Regions from separate parts of the Virgibacillus sediminis genome, predicted to be linked through region 2. Evidence: predicted binding sites of a transcription regulator. Region 2 holds the regulator's gene; the other holds the start of a gene.

Region 1 (4,433 bases), on a different contig from region 2:
TGAGAGCAAGGATGCTGGCACGGAGGCGGATCGAGGTTCCGATGACAGCAATACCGATAATCAAGGGACTGGGGAAGATGACGGCAGTGAGGATGATTCCCAGGAAGAACAAGCTGAGCCTGTGTTTAATGTCATCGAAGAAGGTACAGGATCACCTCCATTATCGCAAATCGAGTTTACGAATGCTGGGGAGCAAGTGACCCTTTCCTTGAATGCTGTAGGAACTGGCTCCTGGCTTGAAGTAAGAGGCGGAAATAATGATGAGATCATTTACAGCGGGACGCTCACGGAAGAAAATGGCGAGATGGAGTTTGATGTCACCGGACAGGACGAACTTAGTTTTAATATTGGATATACACCGAATTTAGAGATTGCATTCAATGGCACAAAACTGGAGTATCCAGTGGATCCGGAAGAGAAGGATCATCAAAGAATACAAGTCAGCATTCAGTCTCAGACAGGTGGAGAAGAATAAATGCAGAGGTTGGGACAGAACAAAACTGTTTAACTAAGGAAGGCGAACAATGTACTGGATTTCCGGAGAAGCTATTCTCCAATAAAGATTTCCAGCTAGTTCGGCTCTCTCTTTTGATAAACACTTTTGTCCCAGCCTCTTTATATCTTAATACTTTGGGTTCTAGAATAACTTGATGATTTACTTTCCGAACCAAAAGCTTCTATATATGTACAGGAGGAAACCTAGCTATGAATACACCAAACAAAATCACATTATCACGTATTTTCCTTATTCCAATTTTTATTATCCTGTTAAGCGTTCCTTTCAGTTGGGGCGAGTGGAATATAGGGGAGGCAACTCTTCCTGTATCACACTTTGCTGCCGCGCTATTATTCATCATTGCTTCAACAACTGATTGGGTTGATGGCTACTATGCCCGGAAATATAACCTTGTCACTAATCTCGGCAAATTTCTCGACCCGCTGGCAGATAAGCTTCTTGTGTCAGCAGCGCTTATTTTGCTGGTTGAAATGGGGTTGGCTCCGGCTTGGGTGGTTATCTTGATCATCAGTAGAGAATTTGCCGTGACCGGGCTGCGTCTAGTTGCTGCTGGAGAAGGTATTGTCTTAGCGGCAAGCAGTATGGGTAAATTGAAAACAGTTACCCAGATAGTAGCAATTTCCGCCTTGTTGCTCCACAACTTTCCTTTTTCTTATATTGGATTTCCATTTGATATGATTATGCTTTATGCTGCATTATTCTTTACTGTCTATTCAGGGGTAGACTATTTCATTAAAAACTGGCATGTAATGAGGGATTCCAAATGACAAAAGAGATGAAAGCCGAAATCATTGCAGTTGGTACAGAGCTGCTGCTAGGTCAGATTGCCAATACGAATGCGCAATGGCTCTCACAGCAGCTTGCCCGCCGGGGGATAAATGTATACCAGCATGCAGTTGTCGGAGACAATCTTGACAGGGTGACAGCTGTCTTTGCTGATGCCCAGGATAGGTCGGATATTATCATGGTCACCGGCGGACTCGGTCCTACAGAAGATGATCTGACCAGGGAAGCATTCCAGAAAGTCAGTGGATTGGACATGGTAGAGCACGGGCCCTCCATGAAAAAAATTGAGTCTTTTTTTAAGGAAAGAAAGACCGATATGACACCCAATAATCGAAAGCAGGCGCGTGTTTTTAAAGGTGCTGAAGTGCTGGATAACCAGGCAGGTATGGCCCCTGGCATGATCGTGGAGAATGAAGGCGCAACATGGGTCTTCCTGCCGGGAGTTCCGCGGGAAATGAAATGGCTGACAGAGAACAGTGTGTTGCCTTATTTGCAGAAGCGGACAGGTATAAAAGGAATCATCAAATCAACGGTTCTTAAATTCATAGGCATTGGAGAATCACTTCTGGAGCATGAATTAAGCAGCTTGATCCAGTCTCAGAGCAATCCTACGATTGCTCCACTCGCACAGGAAAGCGGTGTAGTCATCCGGCTTACTGCAAAGGCCGATACAGCCGAGAAGGCGGACGAACTTATCGAAAAGACAAGTCAGCAGATCCTGGAAAAAGTCGGACAGTACTATGTCGGAAGGGATGAGGAATCCATTGAAGGCCGGGTGATTTCCCTGCTGGCTGAGAAGAACAAACAGATAGCAGCCGCGGAGAGTTTGACTGGAGGAATGTTCATGCAGAAGCTGATTTCCGTAGAAGGAGCTTCAAAAGCATGTGCCGGTGGGATAGTCTCCTATACCGAGGAAGTAAAGAAAGACGTGCTCGGCGTCTCGGAAAAAACCATTCGTGAGAAAGGGACGATAAGCAGCGAATGTGCCTTGGAGATGGCAGTCAATGTCCGGAGGAAGTTGGGTGCAGATGTGGGTATCAGCTTTACAGGAGTAGCTGGGCCTGAGAAAGCGGAAGGCCATTCTGCAGGAACCGTCTATATTGCTATTTCACAAGAAGGCGGCAGGGACGTGGTCGAGAAATTCCTCTTGAACGGTACCCGGGACTCCATCAGGCAGAAAACCGTCACAAAAGGTTTGCAATTTATATTTGAAACGCTGAAATGATCTTTTTCGGTAATCCCTGCTCGTATTAATTGTTTTTGGAGTATCAACGTCTTCTATTATTCTATTTTCCTTCTAAAAGAGGGAGGGAAATAAGAGAACATTTATTCGTTTTTTTCTTGGCAAATCTATTAAAACGATGTATGATAGGGATAGATGATTAAAGGAGGCCACCATATTGAGTGACAAAAAACAAGCTTTAGATATGGCTTTGAGACAAATAGAGAAGCAGTTCGGTAAAGGATCCATCATGAAAATGAGTGAACAGGGTGAACAAAAAATCGCAACGATTCCAAGCGGCTCACTCGCCTTGGACGTTGCGCTGGGAATCGGCGGTTATCCGCGGGGCAGGGTAGTGGAAATCTATGGACCGGAATCATCTGGTAAAACGACCGTTGCCCTTCATGCCATTGCAGAAGCACAGCAACAGGGCGGGCAGGCTGCTTTCATCGATGCAGAGCATGCTCTTGATCCGACCTATGCACGAGCTCTTGGTGTAGATGTTGATGAACTTCTACTTTCCCAGCCGGACACGGGTGAGCAGGCATTGGAAATTGCAGAAGCACTTGTGCGCAGCGGCGCAGTAGATATTATCGTCGTCGACTCGGTTGCAGCACTAGTGCCTAAAGCGGAGATTGAAGGGGACATGGGTGACGCCCATGTAGGTCTTCAAGCACGTCTGATGTCCCAGGCATTGAGAAAGCTTTCCGGTGCTATCAATAAATCGAAGTCAACTGCCATATTTATCAACCAGATCCGGGAGAAAGTCGGTGTAATGTTCGGAAACCCTGAAACTACTCCAGGTGGGCGTGCCTTGAAATTCTACTCTTCTGTCAGATTGGAAGTGCGCCGTGCTGAAAGCCTGAAGCAGGGGAATGATATGGTTGGAAATAAAGCAAGAATCAAAGTGGTCAAAAATAAAGTGGCCCCGCCATTCAAACAGGCGGAAGTCGATATCATGTACGGTGAGGGTATTTCAAAAGAAGGTGAAGTGCTGGATATAGGGTCTGACCTTGATATCGTCCTGAAAAGCGGTGCCTGGTATTCATATAATGAGGAAAGGCTTGGCCAAGGACGCGAAAATTCCAAGGAGTTCCTTAAACAAAATAAAGATGTAATGGCAGAAATACACACGGCCATCCGCAACCATTATAATCTGGACGAGCCAGCTGAAGAAGAAGAAGAGGCCAGTCAGGAAAGTTTTGATGTATAAAACGAAGGACTGAAATTCAGCCTATTTTCAAAGAATCCTCTCCCCTAGATGGGCAGGGGGTTTTTTCCTGTTTGAAACAAATCCCTACATTAATAATTGTTACGTTTTCTTGACATTATTAATGTAGACAATTAGAATTAAGTTGTATAATTTTATAATTTTTATTATAAGATGTATTATTTTCTATGTCCTTGAACTTGGTACATGCCGACAATAATGAAGGTACAATTTTATAGCAATAGGAGGTGAAATCGTGGACATTATTATCTTAGTCATCTCCATTTTGCTTACTCTAATCGTCGGTATTGTTGTTGGTTATCTGGTTCGTAGATCTATTGCAGAAGCTAAAATTTCCAGTGCTGAAGATTTGGCAAAACAAATCGTGGATGAGGCACACAGAAATGCAGACGCCTCTAAGAAAGAGGCACTTCTTGAAGCGAAGGATGAGATTCATCAACTGCGCCAGAAGACGGATGACGAACTTCGTGAACGCCGTCTGGAAGTACAGAAACAGGAAACTCGCCTAGCGCAAAAAGAAGAGAATCTGGACCGTAAAAGTGAATCATTAGACAAGCGTGAGCTCATGTTAGAGAAAAAGGAACAATCGCTGACAGAAAAACAACAACAAATTGAAGAAATGGAAAGCAAAGTGGAAGCCATGAAACAAGAGCAGCAGACTGAGCTTGAACGCATTT
Region 2 (4,433 bases):
GGACAAAAAAATACAGGACATTAAAAACTCTTATCAGAGCATCCGGGAAAAACTGAGAGCACGTATGGAAAGAAATATTCCGGAAATTCTGCGAAATTGCGCACAGTATATAAAGGAAGACAGCAATTTTGAGACAGTTCAAGAGGAACTGAATATAGAGATGAATAAACAGATAACTAATTATTTTGAAGAGACAGCTTTAAGGGATTTCCGCTCTTCTATTGAACAATGGTTGGAAGAGAGTGAAGAACAATTAGTAGAAAGCCAAAGTTATCTAGATGAAATGAAGGAAAGCTTTAACCAACTGTTTGGGGAAGAAAGGTTGAAGCTTCATTGTGACATGCAGGTATTGGACGATTGGCGGCGGGATATTGATCGGATGACAAGCGGAAGCATTAAGCTGGAAAATAATGATCTGATAAGCCAGCCAGGATCTTCCCAGTTTCTGTTGAAGGGGGCAGGGAGGTTGTTTGATTCACTGCCTCAATATAAAGGCGTCCTTTATAATAGATATAAACAATATATCGAAACAAGGGATTACAGCCAAGCAGCTGAATCCGTTACAGAAATGTTTATCCAGCAGTTGGAGTTATTTGGGAAATCGCTTGATCGGGATATCCATCTATTTTTCGCTGGTCCTTCTAAAGAACTGCAAAATGCCTTGAAAGAAACCCATAATAAGATCGAAGACGGTGAAACAGCTTTGAACAATATGAGGAAGAATCCAGAGAATTACCAAGATCCACTTACATTATTCGAATTAAAACTGCGCCAATTTGGATGGATGAATATGGTAGAAAAGCCTGTTCATGAATACCCTTAACTCTATCAAGAGCGGAAAATGCACCTTGCCCCTTGCAACAGACAGGGTGCATTTTTCCTATTAATAATACATATTATTCAAATAGATTAGATAGCCGTTAAACGAAATGGATGCTTGGTTATGGTGTACCACTTTATATTGTGGCTTATAAGCAACAAATTCTCGTGACGGCATAGAAAATTGCGATAGATGCTTAAAGGATGGCCTGGTAACAAACGGCATCATATAGGCTGAGCGAGTGCTTCCGGGCCTTCTATGTTGATTGAGGGATTGGATAATCTGTTCTCCGGACTTAATTCCTATTCCATGGCCGAAAAATGTTCCGTCCTCCAACACTACGGCATTTTCTCCCCTCCACCAATCCGTTTCTGGATGAAAATCTGGATTATTAAAATAGACCACATCACCGGGAAGCGTAAAATTTGTATTAATTCGCTGAATGCCAAGATCAGAGTCGAAATGCCAGCTGTATAAGTAGAGGTTCTGAAACAGCTGATTAAATAATCTCTCCCCGATAGCAGCTAAAACAGCACGGTAGTAAATGATCAATATAGCTGTTGCACATTCAAATCCATAAAGAGAGCCGTTTCTGTAAATATCTTCAATTGCATCCGAAGGTCTGACATCCTGCCGTAATCTAAACCCGCCGACACTCGTCCGGTGCCAATATTCCGGATTGCAGCGGGAGTTCCTAAAGGTTTCAAACTGTGCGTCACTGTTGTTCATGGCTTTTGCACTCTCTATAATGTTTTTTCGCAATTGGAGTTCAAAGCGCAATCCATTCATGGTTTGATAAGAATAAATGATAGGATGGCCTTGCATTTGTCTGTAGATTGTACGTTCAATAGCATCTGAGGTCCAAGTATCACTTGCTGGAGCATCCATTCCTTGCAATTGAATCATTTCGTCCACATCCTTGTTTTAGTAAAGTTGGATTTGTACCCAGTGTATTCTTGGTGTCGTTTAATGTGTATATCAACTAGTCCACTCATTGCAGAAAACAAAAACACCGTCCGGCTGTATAACCGGCGGTGTTCTTACTTTCCCTGTATTTCTTATTGTTCCTGCAATTCTCCGAGCGATACGCGGTGGGTCTCCTGTGGATTCTCCAACATATAGACATTGGCTGTTTCGTTTTGCTCATCAATGTTTTGTATGTATATCGGATTTCCACGGAACGTTACATTAATGAGGTTTTCGGATTGCCTTATTTCCTTTGCCCGCTGCTTATCCATATATCTCGTTCTCCTCCTTATCAGTCATACTTGTATATTGAAATCATGTTTAAAGTAAAATGGCTGGTCTAGCTGGATTCGAACCAGCGAATCACGGGATCAAAACCCGATGCCTTACCGCTTGGCTATAGACCAACGATATGGAATTGCAAATGACAAGAAAAAATTGTCTATTTTCAAGATAGATCTTAACCCTTGTATCTTGTATCGCCTGTATGTCCTTATTATCTTATCCGAATAGAGAGATACTATTCGTCCAAGATCATTTTTTTATATCTTTTGAAGCTGCAGACGGAGAACACCAGTATAAAAATAAGCGTAAGCGGACATATTCATCATTTGTGACTATTACTGTGTCGATTGAATATCTAAGAAAAGAGGATAAAGCCATGCTGCGATGTATGGAGACTTGAAAATTTTGAAAAATAAAAGCCGCCAATGGCAGCTTTTATCCAGTTTAATGGATATTTCTATATAGACCGATCACTTTTCCAAGAATTGTTACATTTTCATAAATAAGAGGGTCCATCGTAGCATTTTCAGGCTGGAGACGGATATGATCCTTCTCTTTGAAGAAGCGTTTTACTGTAGCTTCGTTTTCTTCTGTCATTGCTACTACTATATCACTGTTTTGAGCAGTGTTTTGCTGTTTAACGATGACCTTGTCTCCATCAAGAATGCCCGCCTCTATCATACTTTCCCCGTCAATAACAAGGATAAAAAGGTTGTCATCCGCTCCTGCGCTAGAATTGGGGAGGGGGATGTACTCTTCTATATTTTCTACCGCAGTTATCGGCAATCCGGCAGTTACCTTACCAATTACTGGCGCGTACGTAACTTCTTCTCTAGGGATATTGTTGTCTTCTTCCATATTCATTACTTCTATCGCACGCGGCTTTGTCGGGTCCCTCCTGATGAAGCCTTTGCTTTCCAACCTGGAGAGGTGGCCGTGCACCGTCGAACTAGAAGCAAGCCCCACTGCTTCTGCAATCTCACGAACAGATGGGGGATAACCTTTTTCACTGACTTGTTCTTTTATATAATCAAGGATCATTTGCTGCCTTTTTGAAAGCTTAGTCATCTATCAAACACCTCGCACATAGAATTTACTAGTGATAGTTTACCATTTGGTACCAGGTAATGCAAACGTTAGTTCGAAAAAACGGTTGACAGGACCATACGTTCGGTATTAATATGAATGTACTTAAATGCGAACAAAGGTTCTTAAATTTTGTGGGGGGAATGCTGTATGTTTGGTAAAATAACAATGACCGATGTATTTTATATAGGTGCTTTTATTTTGATGCTGGGGTTTTTGTATTTTGCTATGATAACCAGCTGAGATCGACAGAAGGGGTTATGACACATGAGAGCTATCATCTATTGCAGAGTTAGTACCAATAAAAGTGAACAAGAAACATCACTGGAGAGACAGCGGCAGGAACTCAATGAACTGGCGGTAAGATTCGGGTTTGAAGTGATTGCCTCCATAGAGGATCAAAGAAGCGGATACGATATAGATCGTGAGGGCATATTCGAGATGCTTGATTATTTTGGAGAAGGAAGTGCTGACTGTCTGTTGATACAGGATGAGACGAGGCTTGGGCGCGGTAATACAAAGATTGCCTTGTTTCATCAGCTGCAAAAATTAGAAGTACCGGTGTATACTGCCATCCATGACGGGAAACTGGAACTGTCCGAATCCGACTCCATGGTTCTTCAAATAGTAGGAATAGTGGAAGAGTACCAACGGAAAATTCATAATGCGAAAATTAGGAGAGGCATGAAAAAGGCCGTTAAAGAGGGGTATAACCCGGCGGATAATCTATCAAATCAAGGAAAGGCTCCCGGCAGGGAAAGAGTCCCATTTCCCATCGAGGAAGTAGTAAGATTGAGGCGGAATAAAATGACCTTTGAGGAAATTGCAAAGACATTGAATAATCTGGGATATCCGGTATCCAAAGCAACTGTCCACCGCAGGTACCAGGAGTATCAAAATACTTGATTATGAACATATGGAACGATAATATGAAGAGCAAGGACGGGATGTCCCTGCTTTTTTTATGTTCTGCAGGGGCCTCAAGGAGGTTTAAACATGTTATCTGAGGAAAAATTAGGGCGTATCAATGAGCTTTCCAGAAAATCCAAAAAAGAGGGTTTAACGGAAGAAGAAAAAAAGGAACAGAAAAAGCTTCGGGAGGAATACCTGAAAAACGTCCGGAATTCATTCAAAAACCAATTTAAGTCTATGACAGTGATGGATCCGGAAGGGAACGATGTAACCCCTCAAAAAGTAAGGGACCTGCAGGAAAGAAACAAAAAACATTAAAACTGTTCATTATCAATAATGAACTTTCACTTGTTATGTGAAAAGT

The links. The regulator LexA, encoded in region 2, represses DNA repair genes until DNA is damaged. The targets are predictions, from matches to a motif close to CGAACATATGTTCG.
Region 1: a site for LexA is predicted at 2,623-2,636, ahead of recA (recombinase RecA). Genes of this name have one in related genera too.

The regions. Positions count from the first base shown of each region.
Region 1 covers NZ_JBHRRZ010000040.1:53,633-58,065, reverse strand. Annotated here, with positions in the region: gene ACFODW_RS17125 (helix-turn-helix domain-containing protein) at 1-475, shown strand, start outside; gene pgsA (CDP-diacylglycerol--glycerol-3-phosphate 3-phosphatidyltransferase) at 706-1,284, shown strand; gene ACFODW_RS17115 (competence/damage-inducible protein A) at 1,281-2,528, shown strand; gene recA (recombinase RecA) at 2,704-3,738, shown strand; gene rny (ribonuclease Y) at 3,992-4,433, shown strand, end outside.
Region 2 covers NZ_JBHRRZ010000001.1:143,761-148,193, forward strand. Annotated here, with positions in the region: gene ACFODW_RS00705 (tetratricopeptide repeat protein) at 1-823, shown strand, start outside; gene ACFODW_RS00710 (protein-glutamine gamma-glutamyltransferase) at 884-1,726, opposite strand; gene ACFODW_RS00715 (H-type small acid-soluble spore protein) at 1,879-2,058, opposite strand; tRNA gene ACFODW_RS00720 (tRNA-Gln) at 2,119-2,193, opposite strand; gene lexA (transcriptional repressor LexA) at 2,516-3,139, opposite strand; gene ACFODW_RS00730 (YneB family resolvase-like protein) at 3,425-4,063, shown strand; gene ACFODW_RS00735 (DUF896 domain-containing protein) at 4,154-4,387, shown strand.